Regions from separate parts of the Geodermatophilus sp. SYSU D00079 genome, predicted to be linked through region 2. Evidence: riboswitches for the same ligand, from Rfam matches in the RefSeq annotation. Region 2 holds a riboswitch; each other region holds the start of a gene.
What was found. A riboswitch is a leader RNA that binds a small molecule or an ion and turns the genes downstream of it on or off. The one in region 2 is predicted to bind cyclic di-AMP.
Positions count from the first base shown of each region.

Region 1: linked by a shared signal. The riboswitch ahead of ACI79E_RS10535 (C40 family peptidase) and the one ahead of ACI79E_RS17655 (M23 family metallopeptidase) in region 2 are both predicted to bind cyclic di-AMP.
Region 3: linked by a shared signal. The riboswitch ahead of ACI79E_RS14565 (hypothetical protein) and the one ahead of ACI79E_RS17655 (M23 family metallopeptidase) in region 2 are both predicted to bind cyclic di-AMP.
Region 4: linked by a shared signal. The riboswitch ahead of ACI79E_RS15160 (C40 family peptidase) and the one ahead of ACI79E_RS17655 (M23 family metallopeptidase) in region 2 are both predicted to bind cyclic di-AMP.

Region 1 is NZ_JBJGZS010000010.1:38,831-42,997, reverse strand. It holds gene ACI79E_RS10550 (serine hydrolase domain-containing protein) at 1-251, opposite strand, end outside; gene ACI79E_RS10545 (DUF3817 domain-containing protein) at 288-614, opposite strand; gene ACI79E_RS10540 (hypothetical protein) at 807-1,349, shown strand; gene ACI79E_RS10535 (C40 family peptidase) at 1,330-2,382, opposite strand; cyclic di-AMP (ydaO/yuaA leader) riboswitch at 2,398-2,547, opposite strand; gene ACI79E_RS10530 (hypothetical protein) at 2,747-2,926, shown strand; gene ACI79E_RS10525 (phytoene desaturase family protein) at 3,004-4,167, shown strand, end outside.
Region 2 is NZ_JBJGZS010000024.1:59,132-63,298, reverse strand. It holds tRNA gene ACI79E_RS17665 (tRNA-Ile) at 65-138, opposite strand; gene pstS (phosphate ABC transporter substrate-binding protein PstS) at 185-1,285, opposite strand; cyclic di-AMP (ydaO/yuaA leader) riboswitch at 1,681-1,829, shown strand; gene ACI79E_RS17655 (M23 family metallopeptidase) at 1,845-3,047, shown strand; gene ACI79E_RS17650 (maleylpyruvate isomerase family mycothiol-dependent enzyme) at 3,103-3,996, opposite strand; gene ACI79E_RS17645 (hypothetical protein) at 4,089-4,167, shown strand, end outside.
Region 3 is NZ_JBJGZS010000017.1:15,723-19,889, forward strand. It holds gene ACI79E_RS14555 (sugar kinase) at 1-715, shown strand, start outside; gene ACI79E_RS14560 (dihydrodipicolinate synthase family protein) at 718-1,602, shown strand; cyclic di-AMP (ydaO/yuaA leader) riboswitch at 1,799-1,951, shown strand; gene ACI79E_RS14565 (hypothetical protein) at 2,230-3,156, shown strand; gene ACI79E_RS14570 (NAD(P)/FAD-dependent oxidoreductase) at 3,262-4,167, opposite strand, start outside.
Region 4 is NZ_JBJGZS010000018.1:54,794-58,960, forward strand. It holds gene ACI79E_RS15150 (hypothetical protein) at 1-472, shown strand, start outside; gene ACI79E_RS15155 (hypothetical protein) at 633-1,004, shown strand; gene ACI79E_RS15160 (C40 family peptidase) at 1,027-1,521, opposite strand; cyclic di-AMP (ydaO/yuaA leader) riboswitch at 1,537-1,684, opposite strand; gene ACI79E_RS15165 (hypothetical protein) at 2,004-2,174, shown strand; gene ACI79E_RS15170 (hypothetical protein) at 2,339-2,563, shown strand; gene ACI79E_RS15175 (SMP-30/gluconolactonase/LRE family protein) at 2,565-3,464, opposite strand; gene ACI79E_RS15180 (NmrA/HSCARG family protein) at 3,511-4,167, shown strand, end outside.

The DNA of each region.
Region 1 (4,167 bases), on a different contig from region 2:
TCGTCGAGCGACAGCCGGCCCTCGTCGCGCAGCCGCAGCACCGCGACGGCAGTCACGGTCTTGCTGATCGACCCCAGCCGGTACTGCACGTCGGTGTGCGGCTCCGGGACGTCGCCGCGCCCGGCCGACCAGGCCAGCCCGTCGTCCCGGACGACCCCGGCGACCAGGCTGGGCGCCCGCCCGTCGCGCTGTACCCGCGCGACGCGGGCGAGGAGGGTGCGGGCGGTGGAGGGCAGGACCGGTTCGGGCACGTCCGCGAACCTAGACGCGGGCCGGGGGGGCCGTCGTCAGGAGGTCGGGACGGGCTCGGGCAGGGGCAGCCGCTCGGTGCGGGTCGCCCAGCGGTCGAACCACAGGGTGGCCAGCGGCGGCACCGACGCGGCGAGCGCGAACACCGTGGTCGGCGCGTTCCACCGGAGCACGCGCGCCGCCAGGAGCGTGACCAGCACGTAGGCCACGAAGATGCCGCCGTGGATGGGGCCGAAGATCTGCACGCCCCGCTCGGAGGAGGCGAGCACCCACTTCACGAACATGCCGAACAGCAGGCCCACCCAGGAACAGGCCTCGGCGAGGGCGACGGCACGGAAGACGAGGGCGACGGCGCGGGCGTTCATCGCCCCCCATCCTCCCCGATGCCCGACCCGGGGTACGCCGCCCCCCGCGGGGGGGCGCCGACCGCGGGGGCTGTGGACCGGCCCGAGCTCCTCGGGCCGGCGGACGTCCCGCGTGGACGGCAGTGTCTCCCGGTCGAGGACGGCGGTGGCCGGTGGGACCGGCACGGCCGGGTGCTGGCAGGGTCGGCGCCCGTGCGGGGACTGGCGCGGCGGGAGTTCTGCCTCGTGCTGCTGCGGCGGATGGCCGACCTGCGTCCCGACCTGGTCGCCGAGGCGCTGCCCCGGCTGGGGGCCACCCGAGCCGAGGCGCACGCCGCGCACACCCGCTGGCAGGCGCTGCAGCACTCGCCGCGGGCTCCCCGGGGGCTGGCGCTGCGCACCGCCGTCCTGGGCCCGCCGGAGGAGCTGGAGGACCGCCGGTTCGGCGACCTCGACGTCCAGGTCCGCCGCTGGCCGGTGCCGTTGTGGCCACATCTGTACTGGGAGGTGCTGTCCGGCCCGGGCGGGTCGGTGCTCGCGGAGCACCTGGCGCGGGCGCCGGGCTCACCGGTGCCGCCGGCGTCCGCGACCCGGTTGCTGGTGTGGCAGCACGTGCTCGACGACGTGGTGGGCCTGCCGGGGGCGCGCAGCGTCGACCCCGGCGTGGTGACCCGCTGGGAGGTGGAGCTGCCCGGCGGGGTCCGGGCCCGGTTCGTGTGGGGACTGCTGCAGGAGGTCAGCCGGCGATGCGGTTGAACCGCGGCGTGGCGCCCATGGCATCGACGCTGGCGACCTTCACGACGTCGCCGGAGGTCGGCGCGTGCACCATCTGGCCGTTGCCGAGGTAGATGCCGATGTGGCTGACCGGGCTGTAGAACGCGACCAGGTCACCGGGGCGGGCCTCGGCGCGGGACACCTGGGTGCCCATGGCCGACTGCGAGCGGCTGGAGTGCGGCAGGCTGATGCCGGCGGCCTTGAACGCGTACTGGACCAGCCCCGAGCAGTCGAAGGAGCCAGGCCCCGCCGCGGCCCAGACGTAGGGCTTGCCGCGCTGGGCCATCGCCGCGTCGATCGCGGCCTGCACGGCCCCGCTGCCGGCCACCACCGGCGCGGCGGCCGGGGCCGGCGCCGAGCGCTCGGCGCGGCTGGCCCGCTCGGCCCCGCCGCCGTGGGCGGTCGCGGCCGCCTCGAGGGCCGCCCGCCGCTCGTCGGCCGACAGCCGGGCGTAGTCGGCCTGGTAGGCGTTGATCTGCGCCTGCAGGTCGGCCTGCTGGGCGGCCACGGCGTCGTACTGGGCCTGGGCCTCGACCGCCGCGGCGTCGGCCACCGCCTGGGCCTGCGCGGCGACCTCGCCGGCGGCCACGGCCTGGTCCAGCAGCCCGTTCTGGTGCCCCGCGACGGTCTCCAGCAGCGTGACCCGGTTGACGAACTCGTCGGCGGAGTCGCTGGTCATCAGCGCCTGGAGCGAACCCATGCTGTCGCCGGTGAATGCGCTGCGGGCGATGCCCCGGACCTGCTGCTGGGCCGCGGTCGCCGCGCCCCTGGCCTCGGCCACCGCCGCGGCGGCGGCCTGGGCCGTGGCCTGCTGGGCGGCGAGCGCCTCGCGCGCCTCGTTGAAGTCCTCGGTGACGACCTCGAGCTCGTGCCCGCGGGCGGCGACCAGGGCGGCGGCCTCCTGCGCGGTGGCCGGTTCCTCCGCGCCGGCCGAGGACGGCCCGAGGGTGAGACCGAGGGCGCCGGCGACGGCCAGGACGACGGCAGCGCGGCGGGCGGTGCGAGGGGACGCCATGGTGCGGCGGCACTCCGTTTCTTCCACGGCCGCCTACCGGGTCAGCTGACGGGTTCGGGCGGGAAGGCGCCCGGCGCGTCCGGCCACGGGGCCGTGCGCGCTCCACCCCAGTGGTGCGGTGGGTCCCCGGTCCGGCCACCCCCGGGAGGAGGGCGCCGGTTCGACGGCGTCCGCGGAGTGTCACCCAGGTTGGTGACGGAGCGCCCCGCCGGACGCACACACCGTAAGGGCCGTGACGCTGCCGTGACAATTACCCGGATGTGATTTGGTGGACTCTCGACTCAACCCGCCGCGCGGGCGGGACGCGTGGGTCCGGTGGGACGGGTGGGGTTTGGCGAGCGGTCCGCGCGAGCACGTGCAGCGCATGGACCTCAGACGACCCCTGGCCGCCCTCCTCCTCGTCGGGGTGCTCGCCGGGTGCAGCAGCACCGAGACCGGCGGGAACACCGACGTCAACCGCAACGAGCAGGACTGCGGCACCGCGGAGCAGGCACCCGGACAGGGTTGCGAGGAGAGCGAGGACGCTCCCGGCGAGGGCAGCTGACCGGTGCCGGCACCCGCCTCGGCCCACCCGGGCGCGAGCACGGCAGCGAGGAGCGCAGCACCCCGCGGGAGGGGACGGTGACACCGGACGGACGGGGTGCGTACGACGCCGTCGTCGTCGGGGGCGGGCACAACGGGCTCGTGGCCGCGGCCTACCTGGCCCGGGCCGGCTGGTCGGTACTGGTGCTCGAGCGCCGGGAGCGGGTCGGCGGCGCCGCGGTCAGCGAGCAGGTGTTCCCCGGCGTCGACGTCCGGCTGTCGGCCTACTCGTACCTGGTCAGCCTCCTGCCCGACCGGATCGTCGCCGACCTCGGCCTGGAGGTCACCCTCGCCGACCGCGCGGTGGCCTCCTACACCGCCGTCCCGGGCGGGGCCGGCCTGCTGGTGGAGCGGGACGAGGGGCCGGCCACGGCGGCCTCGTTCCGCGCGCTGACGGGGTCCGACGCCGAGCTGGCCGGCTGGCAGCGCTTCTACGCACGGGTGGCCACGCTGGCCGAGGACCTCGCCCCCACCCTCACCGAGCCGCTGCTGTCCCCCCGGGAGCTGGCCGGCCGGCTGTGCGACCGGCGGCTGTGGGAGGACCTGCAGGCCCGGCCCCTCGCCGACCTCGTCGCCGACGAGCTGCACTCCGACGTGGTCCGCGGGGTGGCGCTCACAGACGGGCTCATCGGCACGTTCGCCGACGTGCACGACGCCGCCTCACCGGCCGGCCGCTGCTTCCTCTACCACGTGGTCGGCAACGGCACGGGGCGCTGGCGGGTGCCGGTGGGCGGCATGGGTGCGGTCACCGGCGCCATGGCCGCGGCCGCCCGCGGAGCCGGCGCCGAGCTGGTCACCCGCGCCACGGTGACCGCGCTGGAGCCGGGCGCCGACGGCGTCACCGTGCACTGGACCGACGACGACGGCGTCGAACGGGCGGTGGACGCCGGGTACGTGGTCGGCGGCGCCGCGCCCGCGGTGCTCGACCGGCTGACCGGCGCAGCACCCCGACCCACCGCCGACGGGGCCCAGCTCAAGGTCAACATGGTGCTGGCGCGGCTGCCCCGCCTGCGCTCGGGCGTGGACCCCGCCGTCGCCTTCGCCGGCACCTTCCACGTCGACGAGGCCGCGGGCCAGCTCGACGCGGCCCACGCGCAGGCCGCCGCGGGGCTGCTGCCCGACGTCATCCCGTTCGAGGTGTACTGCCACTCGCTGTCCGACCCCTCGATCCTGGGGCCGGCCGAGCGGGCGGCGGGCTACCAG
Region 2 (4,167 bases):
CGGGTCCGCGGGGGAGCGTGACGAGGCCCGCCGGGCGGAGGCGCCGACCTGGGGGCCTGACCGGTGGGGCGGGTGGGGCTCGAACCCACGACCCAGGGATTATGAGTCCCGTGCTCTGACCGGCTGAGCTACCGCCCCGGTGGTGCCCAGCCTGCCAGATGGGCGCCCGGGCCCGGCGTCGCCGTCAGGACGGGCCGCGGATCGCCTCGACCGCCGTCATCGCCTGCTCGCGCAGGGCTGCGGAGACCGGGGCGGAGCCCGCGACCTCGGCGGCCGCGGCCTGGCCCCGCTCGCTCACCACGTAGGCCATGAAGTCGGCGACGAGCTCGGCGGTCTGCTCGTCCTCGTACTCGACGCAGCCCACGTGGTAGCTGACCAGCACGATCGGGTACTGGCCGCTGCCGGTCGTCGTCCGTGCCAGCTCGAGGGCGAAGTCGTACTCGCCGCGCCCCGTCAGGGTGGTGGAGGCCTCGACCACGGCCGCTGCGGCCTCGGCCGTCGGCGCCACGAACTCCCCGCCGACGCCGATCCGCGCCACCCCCAGGTCGCCGGCCTGGGAGAGGTCGGCGTAGCCGATGGTGCCCTGGCCGCCGGCCACCGCCGCCACGACGCCGGAGTTGCCCTGTGCGGCCTCCCCGCCCGCGACCGGCCACTCGCCGTCCGGTTCGTGCGGCCACGCCCCGCCGCCGGCGGCGGCCAGGTACTCGGTGAAGTTCTGCGTCGTGCCCGACTCGTCGCTGCGGTGCACCGCCGTGATCGGCGTGGCGGGCAACGGCACGCCGGGGTTGTCCGCGGCGATCGCCGGGTCGTCCCACCGGGAGACCGTGCCGGCGAAGACGGCGGCCAGCGTGGTGGGGGAGAGGTCGAGCCCGTCGACGCCGGGGACGTTGTGGACGACGGCGATCGGGGCGATGTAGTTCGGCAGTTCGAAGACCCCCGCCGCCCCGCACCGCTCCCCGGCCTGCGACAGCTCGTCGTCGTCCAGTGGGGCGTCGGAGCCGGCGAAGTCGATGCCGCCGGCGAGGAACTGCTCCCGGCCGCCCCCGGAGCCGACCGGGTCGTAGTCGACGGTCACGCCCGGCTGCACCCGCGTGTACCCCGCCGTCCACCCCTGCATGGCGGCCTGCTGGCTGCTGGCCCCGGCACCCACGAGGGAGCCCGAGAGGTCCCCCGTCGCGCCGTCGCCGCCGCGCTCGTTGGGGGGCACGTAGTTCGCGATCGCCACCACGGCGCCGACCACGGCCGCCGCGCCGACCGCGGCGGCCACCTTGCTCCGGGCAGACACGGGCGCCTTCCCCTCCCGGCCCGGGCGCCGGCCGCCGGGCGTCGCCGCCGACCCTAGGGTGTCGGTCCCGTCGGGGCGGATCGGCCAGAAGTGGGCGACATCTCATCCGCGACGCCGGGCGACGGGGCGGGGGAGGCGTGGGGCGCCGGTCCGCCGGACGAGCGGAGGACGTCGGCGCAGGTCGCCATGGGGAATCCGTGAGGCGAGGCGCCCCCCGCGACCATCACCACTCCGCGGTTGCACAGTGACGCGCCGTAGCGGGAGGTCACCCCTCCGGGCAAGGAGGCGCACCGGAGGTGTTACTCGATCGTGACCGCACGGGGTCACCCGTAGTAGTTTTCCCGACGGCCCAGCCGGCATCCGCTCCTCGACACACGAGGGCACCGGCCGGGCCCCGCCGAACCGCCGACGTCCCTCAGGGGCCGCGGCGGACCGGGGACCCACCGTTCCACTGGGGTGAGTCCTGCCTGCGCAGGGGGCGCAGGCGGGTAGGGCGCCGTCCGGCCCGAACCCGTCAGCTAACTCGGTAGGCGGTCGCGAGGATGGGAGAACCGTCGCCTTGGCGACCTTGCACCACCTGAGGACCCTGCCTGCGCGCGGGGGGTCGGCCCGCCGGCTGCTGCGCGCGCCCCGCCGGGCCGTCGTCGTCGCCGCCGTGGTCGGCGGACTGCTCGCCGGCACCCCCGCCGCGCTCGCCGCGCCCGCCGTCACCGGGACCTCCGAGCAGGAGGGCCTGGCCGCCGAGGTCGCCCGCATCGAGCAACTGGTCACCGCCGCCGAGGAGAAGCTGCAGCGGATGACCGTCGAGGCCGAGGCCGCCGCCGACGCCGCCCTGGTCGCCCGCGCCGAGCTGGCCACGGCCCAGGCGCAGGCCGACGCCACCGCCGCCGAGCTGGCCACCGCCCAGGCCGACGTCGCCACCGCCGAGGACGACGTCGCCACGCTGGGCCGCGAGGCGTACATGGGCGCCGACAACCGCTACGGCGACATCGAGCTCATCCTCGACGCCGAGAGCCCCACCGAGCTGCTCCAGCAGGCCGCGACGATGGACGTCCTCGGTGCCCAGCGTGCCGCGCGGCTGACCGAGTTCCTGGCCGTCGAGCAGCGGGTCGAGGAGGCCGACCGGGCCGCGCGGGCCGCGGTCACCCGGCTCGACGAGGCAGCCCGCGCCGCCGACGAGGCCGAGGCGGCCGCCACCGCCCACCTCGCCGAGGCCCAGGCCGAGTACGACGCCGTCGCCGCGGAGAAGGCGGCGCTCGACGCGCAGTACCGCGCCGCGGGTGAGCGGCTGCTGGCCTCGCAGGGTGCGGCCGACCCCGCCGCCGCCTTCGACGCCCGGCTCGACGCCCGCGCCCAGGGCACGGCCGCGCTGCCGACCGCCGGCCGGCTCACCTCCTGCTACGGCGCCCGCTGGGGCACCATGCACCAGGGCATCGACATCGCCGCCCCCATCGGCACGCCGATCTACGTGCCGGAGGACGGCGTCGTCCTCCAGGCCGGTCCGGCCAGCGGCTTCGGCCTGGCCGTGTACGTGCAGCACGCCGACGGGCAGATCACCCTCTACGGCCACGTGAACGCGTTCTCCGTCACCGCCGGGCAGGTGGTCACCGCGGGCCAGCAGATCGCCGAGGTCGGCAACCGCGGCCAGTCCACCGGGCCGCACCTGCACTTCGAGGTGCACCAGGGCGGCCTCTACGCCGACCGGGTCAACCCGATGCCGTGGCTGGCCCAGCACGGCATCAGCCTCGGTGGCGGGTGCTGACCTGAGCTGACCCCACGACGGCCCCCAGCCCCGGCGGTCGGGAACCGTCGTGCTCTCAGCGGCGGCCCCGCAGCCGGCCGAGCAGGCCGCCGACGCCGCCCAGGGTCTGCGCGGCCAGTTGCAGGATCGGCCCGCCGGGGATGCCCGGCGCGACCTGCACGACCGGCGCCAGTGCCAGCAGGCCGCCGAGCTCGTGCACCCGCAGCCGCCGCCGGGCCAGGGCCGCCACGGGGTTGACCCGTCCGGAGGCGGCCTCGAGCAGCAGGTCCGCCGGGGCCTCCACGGCGGTGCCCCGGGGCGATCCGGGGGCCACCCGCCGCACCGTCCAGCCGGTGGGGTCGGCGGTGAACGCCCAGCCCCCCTCCGGCGTCGCCAGGGTCGCCCCGCCGGTGATGCCGACGGACGCGGACAGGGCGCCGGTGACGTCGGCCAGGGCCGCGAGGCCGGCCTGCAGCACCGGGCCGGGCACCGGCGGGGCGCCGCACGCGGCCAGGTCCAGGCCGTGCACGGCCAGCTCGTACGCCTGCCCGAGGACGACGCTGAGCAGGGGCAGCGTGCCCACGACCGCGACCGCCGGTGCGGTGTCCAGCTCGACGGGCTCCTCGGCCAGGTAGCGGGCGGTGGCGTCCCGGTTGCGGCGCAGCGCGGCCAGCACCTCCTCCCGTGTCGCGTCCCGGTGGGCGGCGGTGACCCGCGCGTTGGTCGCATCCACCTCCGGCGGGGTCCCCGCGCCCCCCGCCCGCGCGGACGCCACGAGGTCCGCGAGCGCCGCGTGGTCGGCCCAGCAGCCGAGGTGGACGCAGATCTCGTGGGCCCGCCACCCGGGCAGCCGGGAGGACCGGTCGAGGTCCACCGCCTCGGCCTGGGCGAGGAAGGCGTCCCACGCCGGCAGGACCAGCCCGGCGACCTCGTCCCGCCCCGCGTCGGCCATCCCCTGGGATCGCAGCATGGCCCGGCCGGTACCCCGGGGGTCCCGCCCGGTACGCCTCGCCGCGCGCGGCCGTCTTGTCCGCCGGGCCCGGTCCCCGTCAGCCTGGGGCCATGACACGCAGCGGCACGACCCGCGGCACGGTGATCCGCTGGGACGACGCCCGGAGGGCCGGCCTCGTGGAGGCCCCGG
Region 3 (4,167 bases), on a different contig from region 2:
CCGCGCGGTGCGCCGGGACCCCGACCGGCCCACCGGCCTGTACCTGCGCGAGGAGGTGGCCGGGGCGCTGCGGGTCTACTACTACCGCCGCGGCTCGGCGGCCTCGACCCTCGCGCCGGGCGCCTTCGACCCGGCCGTCCTCGAGGGGGCGGCCTTCCTGCACCTCACCGGGATCACCGGAGCGCTGTCCCCGGAGGCGGTGGAGTTCCTGCCGTGGGCGGCGCGCACGGCGCGGGCGGCGGGCGTGCGGGTGAGCTACGACGTCAACTACCGCAGCCGGCTGTGGGAGCCGGCCGCGGCCCGCGCCGCCAGCGAGGCCCTGTTCCCGCACGTCGACGTCCTGCTCGTGGGCGACGACGAGGCCCGCGCCCTGTGGGGCTGGGACGACGACACCGGCCTGGAGCGGCTCGCCGACGCCGGGCCCGGGGAGGTCGTGCTCAAGCAGGGCGCCCGCGGCTGCACGGCACTGGTGGACGGCGAGCGGTTGACCTCGCCGGGCTTCCCCGCCCGCCAGGTCGACCCCGTGGGCGCCGGCGACGCGTTCGCCGCCGGCTACCTCGCCGCCTCCCTCTGGGGGGCCGAGCCGGCCGGGCGGCTGCGCACCGCCAACGCCATGGGTGCCTTCTGCGTCCAGGGCCTGGGTGACTACGAGGGCCTGCCCAGCCGCCGTGAACTGACCGCGTTCCTCGACCAGACCGTCGACCTCGGGAGGTGACGATGCACTCCGACGACCCCGCCGGCGTGCTCGAGGGTGTCTACGTCGCCAACGTGACGCCCTTCCGCGACGACGAGCGCTTCAGCGTCGACGTCGACTCCTACCTCGGCCACGTCCGCTGGCTGGCCGGGCAGGGGGTCACCGGCGTCGTCCCGTTCGGCACCAACGGCGAGGGCCCGTCGGTGTCGGTCCGGGAGAAGCGGGCCGTGCTGGAGGCCCTGCTGCCCGAGGTGGGGGCGCTGCACGTCGTCCCCACCGTCGCGGAGGGCAACCTGCCGGACACCCTGGACCTGCTCGAGCAGCTGCAGGACCTGCCGGTGCGGGCGGTGATGGTGCTGCCGCCCTACTACTTCCGGCCGGCGGCGGCCGAGGGGCTGCGCGTGTTCTACGAGCGCGTGCTGGCCGCCACCCGGCACCCGGTGGTCGTCTACCACATCCCCAAGTACGCGGTGCCCGTCCCGGCCGAGCTGGTGGCCGACCTGCCGGTGTGGGGGGTGAAGGACTCCGGTGGCGAGGCCGGCTACGCCGAGACCGTGCACGCGGCGGGCAAGGGGGTGCTCGTCGGCACCGAGGACGACCTGCCGGCCCGCCTGCTGACCGCCACCGGCTCCATCTCCGCGCTGGCCAACATCGTCCCCGAGCAGGTCGTCGCGCTGTACCGGCACGTCCGTGGCGGACGGACCGACGACGCCGCGGCGCTGTCGGCCCACCTGCAGCAGGTGCGGGCGATGACCAAGGAGTTCGTCGCGCCCGGGATGCTCAAGCGCATCGCCGAGCAGCGGCACGGGCACCCGATGGGCACCGTGCGCCCGCCGCTGGTCCCCGTCCCGGCGGGGTTCGACGCCGCGGCCGCGGTCGAGCGCGCCGTGGCGGTCCCCGTCGGCTGAGGACGCCGGGACGCGGCTGCCCCCGCCGCCCACCCGCGTCCCCGGACGCCTGTGCCCATACACCCTCGGGCCGTCGATCGGGTGCCGCGCGACGCGGGTCACCCGACGAATCGACGGCGCTCGATTGTCACAACTGCATAACGCCGGTTACCGTGGGTGGGTCCGGTCGATCGTCACGTCCCCGCCCGGGGAACCCGAACGGACGCCGCCGAGTCGCCCTCCGGGGCGAGCCGGGGACCCATCGCAGTACTGGGGTGAATCCCGTTCCCGGGCCGTTGGTCCGGGACGGGTAGGGCTGCTTCCCGCCCGAACCCGTCAGCTAACTCGGTAGGCGGCCATCGGAAGAACGGAGAGCGGCCGGATGGCGCGCCCCTGCCCTGCTGCACGACCCCGCCCGACCCGGTACCACCGGAGCCGGGTGCGCCCGCGCACCTGATCGCCCGCGGCCGTCCTGCCGCGCACCGCCCGCGGGCCACTCCCGAGCACCCCCGCTCGACCGGCCTCCCGCCGTCTCCCCGGTGTCCCGCGCAGCGCCCGGACGTCCGCAGCCCCCTGCTGCCCGCTCACCCCGCAGCCCGCCGCCTCCGGCGTGCCGCTGCGCCCGTAGACCCCGGAGCACATCCCCTCATGGACCCCCGCACCACCACCGGCCGCGCTGCCGACCGCCGCGGCCGCGCACGCCGCCGCCCGCCGGCGAGCGTCCGCCGCCCCGCGCTGTACCTCGGCGTGGCCACCGCCGGCGCCCTCATGGTCAACGTCCTGGTCGGCTCGGACCCGGCCGCGCAGGCCGAGGCCGGGACGTCGGAGTCGGTCAGCGTCGCTCGCGAGCTCGGGCTGACCGCCGACTCCGCCCCGGCAGCGGCGACGCCGGACCTCCAGTCCCTGGAGCAGCTGACCGCCAGCCGCAGCAGCCGCGAGGCCGAGCAGACCGCGGCGCAGCAGGCCCAGGCCGCCGCCGACCAGGCCGAGTTGGACCGCCAGAGGGCCGAGGCGGAGGCCGCTGCCCGCGCCGCCGAGGCCGCCCGGGCCGCCGAGGCCGCCCGGGCCGCCGAGGCCGCGCGGGCTGCCGAGGCGGCGAGGGTCGCGGAGGCCGCCGAGGCCGCCGAGGCCGCGCGTGCCGCCGAGGCCGCCCCGCAGCGGTCGGGGGGATCCGCCCCCGCGGCCGCCGCCGCGTCCGGCAGCGTCGCGGCGACCACGATCGCGCGCATCACCAACACCGCAGGCGCCACCAAGCCCGCCGCGCAGGCGGCCGCGAACGCCGTGGTCAGCAACGTGCCCGGTGCCGCCGGCATCACCATCGGCGGCACCCGCGCCAGCGCCGCCGACCCGGGCGGCCACCCCTCGGGCCTGGCGCTGGACTACATGACCAGCTCCTCGCTCGGCGACGCGATCGCCCAGTACCACATCGCCCACTGGAACGAGCTCGGCGTGGAGTACGTCATCTGGAAGCAGCGGATGCTGAGCTCACCCAACGGCTCCTGGAAGCCGATGGCCGACCGCGGCAGCCCGACGGCCAACCACATGGACCACGTCCACGTGAACTACCGGGGCTGATCCCCGCGGGGCATCGCGCCCCGCACCTGCACGAGGCAACGGCTCCCACCCGTCGACGGGTGGGAGCCGTTGCGTGTCCGGCGACACCGCAGGCCGGGACATCGGCTACGAGGTCTGTCCGGCGACCGCTCGCCCCCTCGTGGCGGCCGCCATCTGCACGCGCAGGCTCCGGCCGACCTTCGCCGGACTCAGGAACTGCCACGGCGTGATCAGCCGGCCTCCGTAGCTGGCCAGGTTCGAGGCCAGTCGGTCGTCGTGCGCGGCGCCGGCGAACATCAGACGCTCGACGGGGTTGAGCTTCCGACCGTTGGCGAGGTCGGCGATGAAGAAGTGGTGTGCGGCCAGGCGGTGGTGGTGCTGCCGCCCGTACCGCTGGAGGGCTGTGTCGATCTCGGCGTCGTCGGCCCTCGGGCGTGCCAGGACCGGACCGACCTCGTCGGCCAGCCACGCCGCGGACTCCAGTGCCCAGCCGCAGCCGACCCCCCACAGGTAGTCGGTGGTCAGGGCGGCGTCGCCGACGAGGGCCATGCCGGGAACCGCCGGTGCCCTGCTCACGTCCGGGTAGTGGGGCACCCCGACGTAGTCGGAGACCCGTCGCGCGGAGGTGAGGTCGGGGCCGTCGGGGAGGGCCTCGATGACCTGCCGGAAGCTGGTGTCGATGTCGCGGCGGAACTCGGTGAGCTTGTCGTGGGTGAGCATGACGGCGAGGACGGTGACGCCGCTGTCGTTGGGGAAGGCGTAGGCCACGTCGGGATCGGTCAGCCACATCTGGGAGCGCTCGCCGCTGGCGAGGGGAAGGTCCTCGAACGAGGCGAAGTAGATGAAGCGCCCGTGCTTCTTCTCCTTGGCGGGCACTGCGGCGGAGGAGGCGACGAGGGAGTACCGCCCGTCGGCGGCGACGACGACCCTGGCGCGGAACTCCTGGTCGTCGCCGGCGCGCGTGGTGGCTCGGACGCCCTGCACCCGGCCGTCCTGTGCGATCACCTGCGTGGCCTTGACCCCCAGGAGGAG
Region 4 (4,167 bases), on a different contig from region 2:
GCACGACGCCACGTACCGCGTCACCTGCGACGGGATCGTCCCGGGTGGCTTCGCGGCGGACCTCGACGGCGGCACCGCGCGCGTGCCCGCCGACGCCAGCCGCAGCCCCTACTACGAGTACTACGACGTCTGGCTGCAGGCGACCGCCGGCGGGGACGTCGACGGGGACGGCGAGCCGGACACGGTCGTGCTGCTGCAGTGCTCCCCGCAGCCCTCCAACGGGATCGTCGAGGAGGTCCAGGTCCTCGCCGCCGACGGGGAGCGGATCGGGCTGCTGCCCAGCCCGCGCACGCTGCGGGAGACGACGGTCCTCGCGCCGCTCTACGACCCGACCGCGCTGTCGGTCCGGGACGGCGACGTCGTCGCCGGGATGCGCGCCTACGCGCCGGAGGACAACCGCGCCGACGGCCCGTCGATCCCGATCACCGTGCGGTGGCACTGGACCGGCCGCGACTTCGTGCGGGTCCCGTAGCCGCGGCGGGAACCGTCGCCGTCCGTCACCGCCGCGGCCGGCCACCCACCCGCACGGGCGACTTCGCCGTCCCGGGTGTTGGGCAGCCCGGCGAGCGGGGCACCGGGGTGGTTCGCTGACGGTCCGCCGCTCGCGCGGCGCACGGAACCAGGGGGAGCCAGTGTCCGACCACCCCGAGTCGCACCCGGGCCCGAGCCGCGTCGAGGCCTCCACCCCCTGCGCCCGCCTGGCCCGCGGCCACGCCCCGCACCCGGCGCACGTCCAGCTGGCGCAGGCCGACGACGACCACTGGCAGCCGGTCGTCGTCATGGGCGCCGTCGGGGACGTCGTCACCCTGGCCGCCGACGACGAGCTGCGGCGGCACCGCAACCACGACACCGGCCACCTCGCGGCGCTGGTCCGCGAGGCGGGGGCCGAGGCGTTCCTGCACACCCGGCTCGGGCTGCTGTTCCTGCGCTCCTGGCCGCGCGACGCCGGCTCGGTCTTCTCGCTGCAGCCGGCCGACCAGCCGCCGGTGCCCTGCCGCCACTAGGCAGGACACCGGCAGCCGAGGGTCAGGCGATGCGGCGGGCGGTGTTGTAACTGGGCATGTGGTCCAGGTTCACGACCTTCACCGGCTGGCCGGCGGTGGAGGCGTGCACCATCTGCCCGTTGCCGATGTACATCCCGACGTGGGAGACGGGGCTGTAGAAGAACACCAGGTCACCGGGCTGCAGGGCGTCCCGGGAGACCGGCACGCCGGCACCGGCCTGCGCCCGCGACGTGCGCGGGATCTCGATGCCGGCGGCGCGGTAGGCGAACGTCGTCAGCCCCGAGCAGTCGAAGGCGTTGGGGCCGGTGGCGCCGTACCGGTAGGGGTCGCCCACCTGGGCGAGCGCGGTGTTGACGGCGGTCTGCGCCGCCGGGCTGGCAGCCGCCGCGGGCGCGGCGACGACGTCGGGCGCGGCCGAGGCCGTCGCGGGCGTGAGGGCGATCCCGGCACCGGCGATCGCGGCGACCGCGATCCCACGGATGGTGCGACGGGCTGAGGACGTGCGGGCAGTCGTCATCGACGACGGTTCTCCTGTTCCATCCGTCCGCCTACCGGGTTAGCTGTCGGGTTCGGACGGGAGGTCGCCCGGCACGGCCCAGGCCGTGCTTCACCCCAGTGCTGCGGTGGGTCCCCGGTCCGGCCGCGGCTGGAGCCGCGCACCGGTTCGGCGGGGTCCGACGGGTGTCACCACGGGTTCGGCGACGAGGGGCCCGTCAGGACCGCGGAGGACGCTAGGTGCGGACTCGACGGTCCGCCGTCCGTGCAGCGGACAGTCCGCCACACGGGCGACACGCCGTCGCGACCACGACGGACACCGGGGACCAAGGTCCCTTGCGCCGGACGACCGTGCAGGTCAGCGCGGTGACGGACAGATTGCTCACGCGCGGGGTTTCCTGACTCACCGTGGTGGACTCCGAGCACAGCGCCACGGGAACCTCGGTGGTTGGCCGGGCCGTTGGGCGGGCACGATCTGGTGCAACCGAACCGAGGAGGAACCACATGGCCGGCATGATCCGGAAGCTCGTGGCGTCGGGGCTCGCGGCGAAGGTCATCCAGGAGGCCCGCAAGCCGCAGAACCAGGCCAAGATCAAGGAGTTCATCGCCAAGATGGGCGAGCAGAACAAGAAGCGCGGCGGCGGCAAGGGCTACGGCCGGGGCCCCGTCCACTGACCTCCCGCTCGGCAGCGGCCCCACCCGGACGCCCGGGCCGGGGCCGCTGCCGCCTGCCCTGACCGGCGCTGCGCACCGCCGGCGCCCCGGTCCGCGTGCTCGCGCCCGCGTGAGCGCCACCCGCACCGGGTACCCAGCCCGGACCCAGCACAGGAGGTCCGGAGATGACCGAGGGCAACATGACCGGCCGCCCCTACGGGGGCGCGAACGAGGCCACCGGCGGCAACCCCGGCGAGCGCGAGGAGCACGACCTCGTCGGCCCGCCGTCGGAGCAGGAGGAACCGCGCGCGGCGCAGGGCGGCACCATGGGGACCGCGCACCCCAGCGTCCCCGGCAGCGACGGGCAGCCGCGCCCGGCCGAGCCGCCGCCCGGCGCCACCGGGAGCTGACCTACGGTCGGCCGGCGTGGGGGACGTCGACCTCGGTCGCCAGCAGCACCGCCTCGCGCACCGGCGCGCGGTTGTGCTCGTAGAAGTCCGGCGCGCAGCACATGAGCAGCGTGCGGCCGCCGTCCCCGCCGAGCATGCAGGCGTACACCCCGAGCCCGGACGGCGCGGCTATTTCGTCGACCACCTGCCCGCCCTCGGCCACGCGCACCACCCGGCCGCCCACCGCGTCGGCGGCCCAGATGCGGCCCTCGGCGTCCAGCGCGCACCCGTCGGGCGCGACCACGAGCTGGCCCAGCACCTCGTCGACCGTCGTCCCGGTGACCTCGGGGCCGAGGGAGGCCCACACCCGCCGGTTGGTCAGCGACCCGTCGGCGCCCAGGTCGAACGCGGTGTACCGGTTCCCCAGGGTCTCGCCGACGACCAGCGTGCCGCCGTCCGGGGTGATCACCGAGCCGTTCGGGAACTGCAGCCCCCCGGCGGCCACGCCGACCGTGCCGTCGGGGGCGATCCGCTTGAGCGACGCGGTCGCCGCGGCACCGCCGCCCATCAGGTCGAAGCCGAAGTCGCCGACGAACACGTTCCCCCGCGCGTCCACCACCATGTCGTTGAGGTGCCCGCCGCAGTGCTCGGCCAGGTCGGCGTGGGTGCGCAGCGACCCGTCGGCGTACCGGAGGACGCGGCGGTCCTTCATCGACACGACCACCAGCGAGCCGTCGGGCAGCCAGCCCAGCCCGGACGGCTGCTGCTCCACCTCGACCACGACCGTCTCCGCGCCGTCGGGAGCCACCCGGCTCACCGTGCGGCGGTAGAAGTCCGACACCCACCAGGTGCCCTCGTGCCAGCGCGGGCCCTCGAAGAACCCGCCGCCCTCCAGAACCGTCCTGAGCTGCCGATCCGCCATGGTCGGGCACCCTAGGGGGACCCGTCCCCGTCTGGAGGAGCGCAGCGTGCCCGGACCCCTGATCGCCGTCGTCGGAGCCACCGGGCAGCAGGGTGGTGCCGTCGCCCGCGGGCTGCTGGACGCCGGCGCCCGGGTCCGCGCGCTGGTCCGTGACCCGGCGAAGGCGCAGGACCTCGCCGGTCGCGGCGCCGAGCTCGTGCGCGCCGACCTCCGGGACCCCGACAGCCTGCGGACGGCGTTCCGCGGCGCGCAGCGGGTGTTCGCGATGACCACCCCGTTCGGCGCCGGCGGCCCGGAGGCGGAGGTCGCCCAGGGGATCGCGCTGGCCGACGCGGCCGCCGACGCCGGTGTCGAGCACCTGGTGTTCAACTCCGTCGGCGGTGCGGAGCGGTCCACCGGCATCCCGCACTTCGAGAGCAAGCGCCGCGTCGAGGAGCACATCGCCTCCCTCGGCCTGCCCGCCACGATCGTCCGGCCGGTCTTCTTCATGGAGAACCTGCCGTGGATGGTGGCGGCCGACCCCGCCGAGGTCGTCGTCCGGATGCCGCTGCCGGCCGGGGTGCCGCTGCAGATGATCGCCGTCGCCGACATCGGCGCGGTCACCGCCGCCGTGCTGGTCGACCCCTCCCGCGTGCCCGGCGGCAGCATCGAGATCGGCGGGGACGAGCGGACCGGCGAGCAGGTCGCCGCGGCGTTCGGCGAG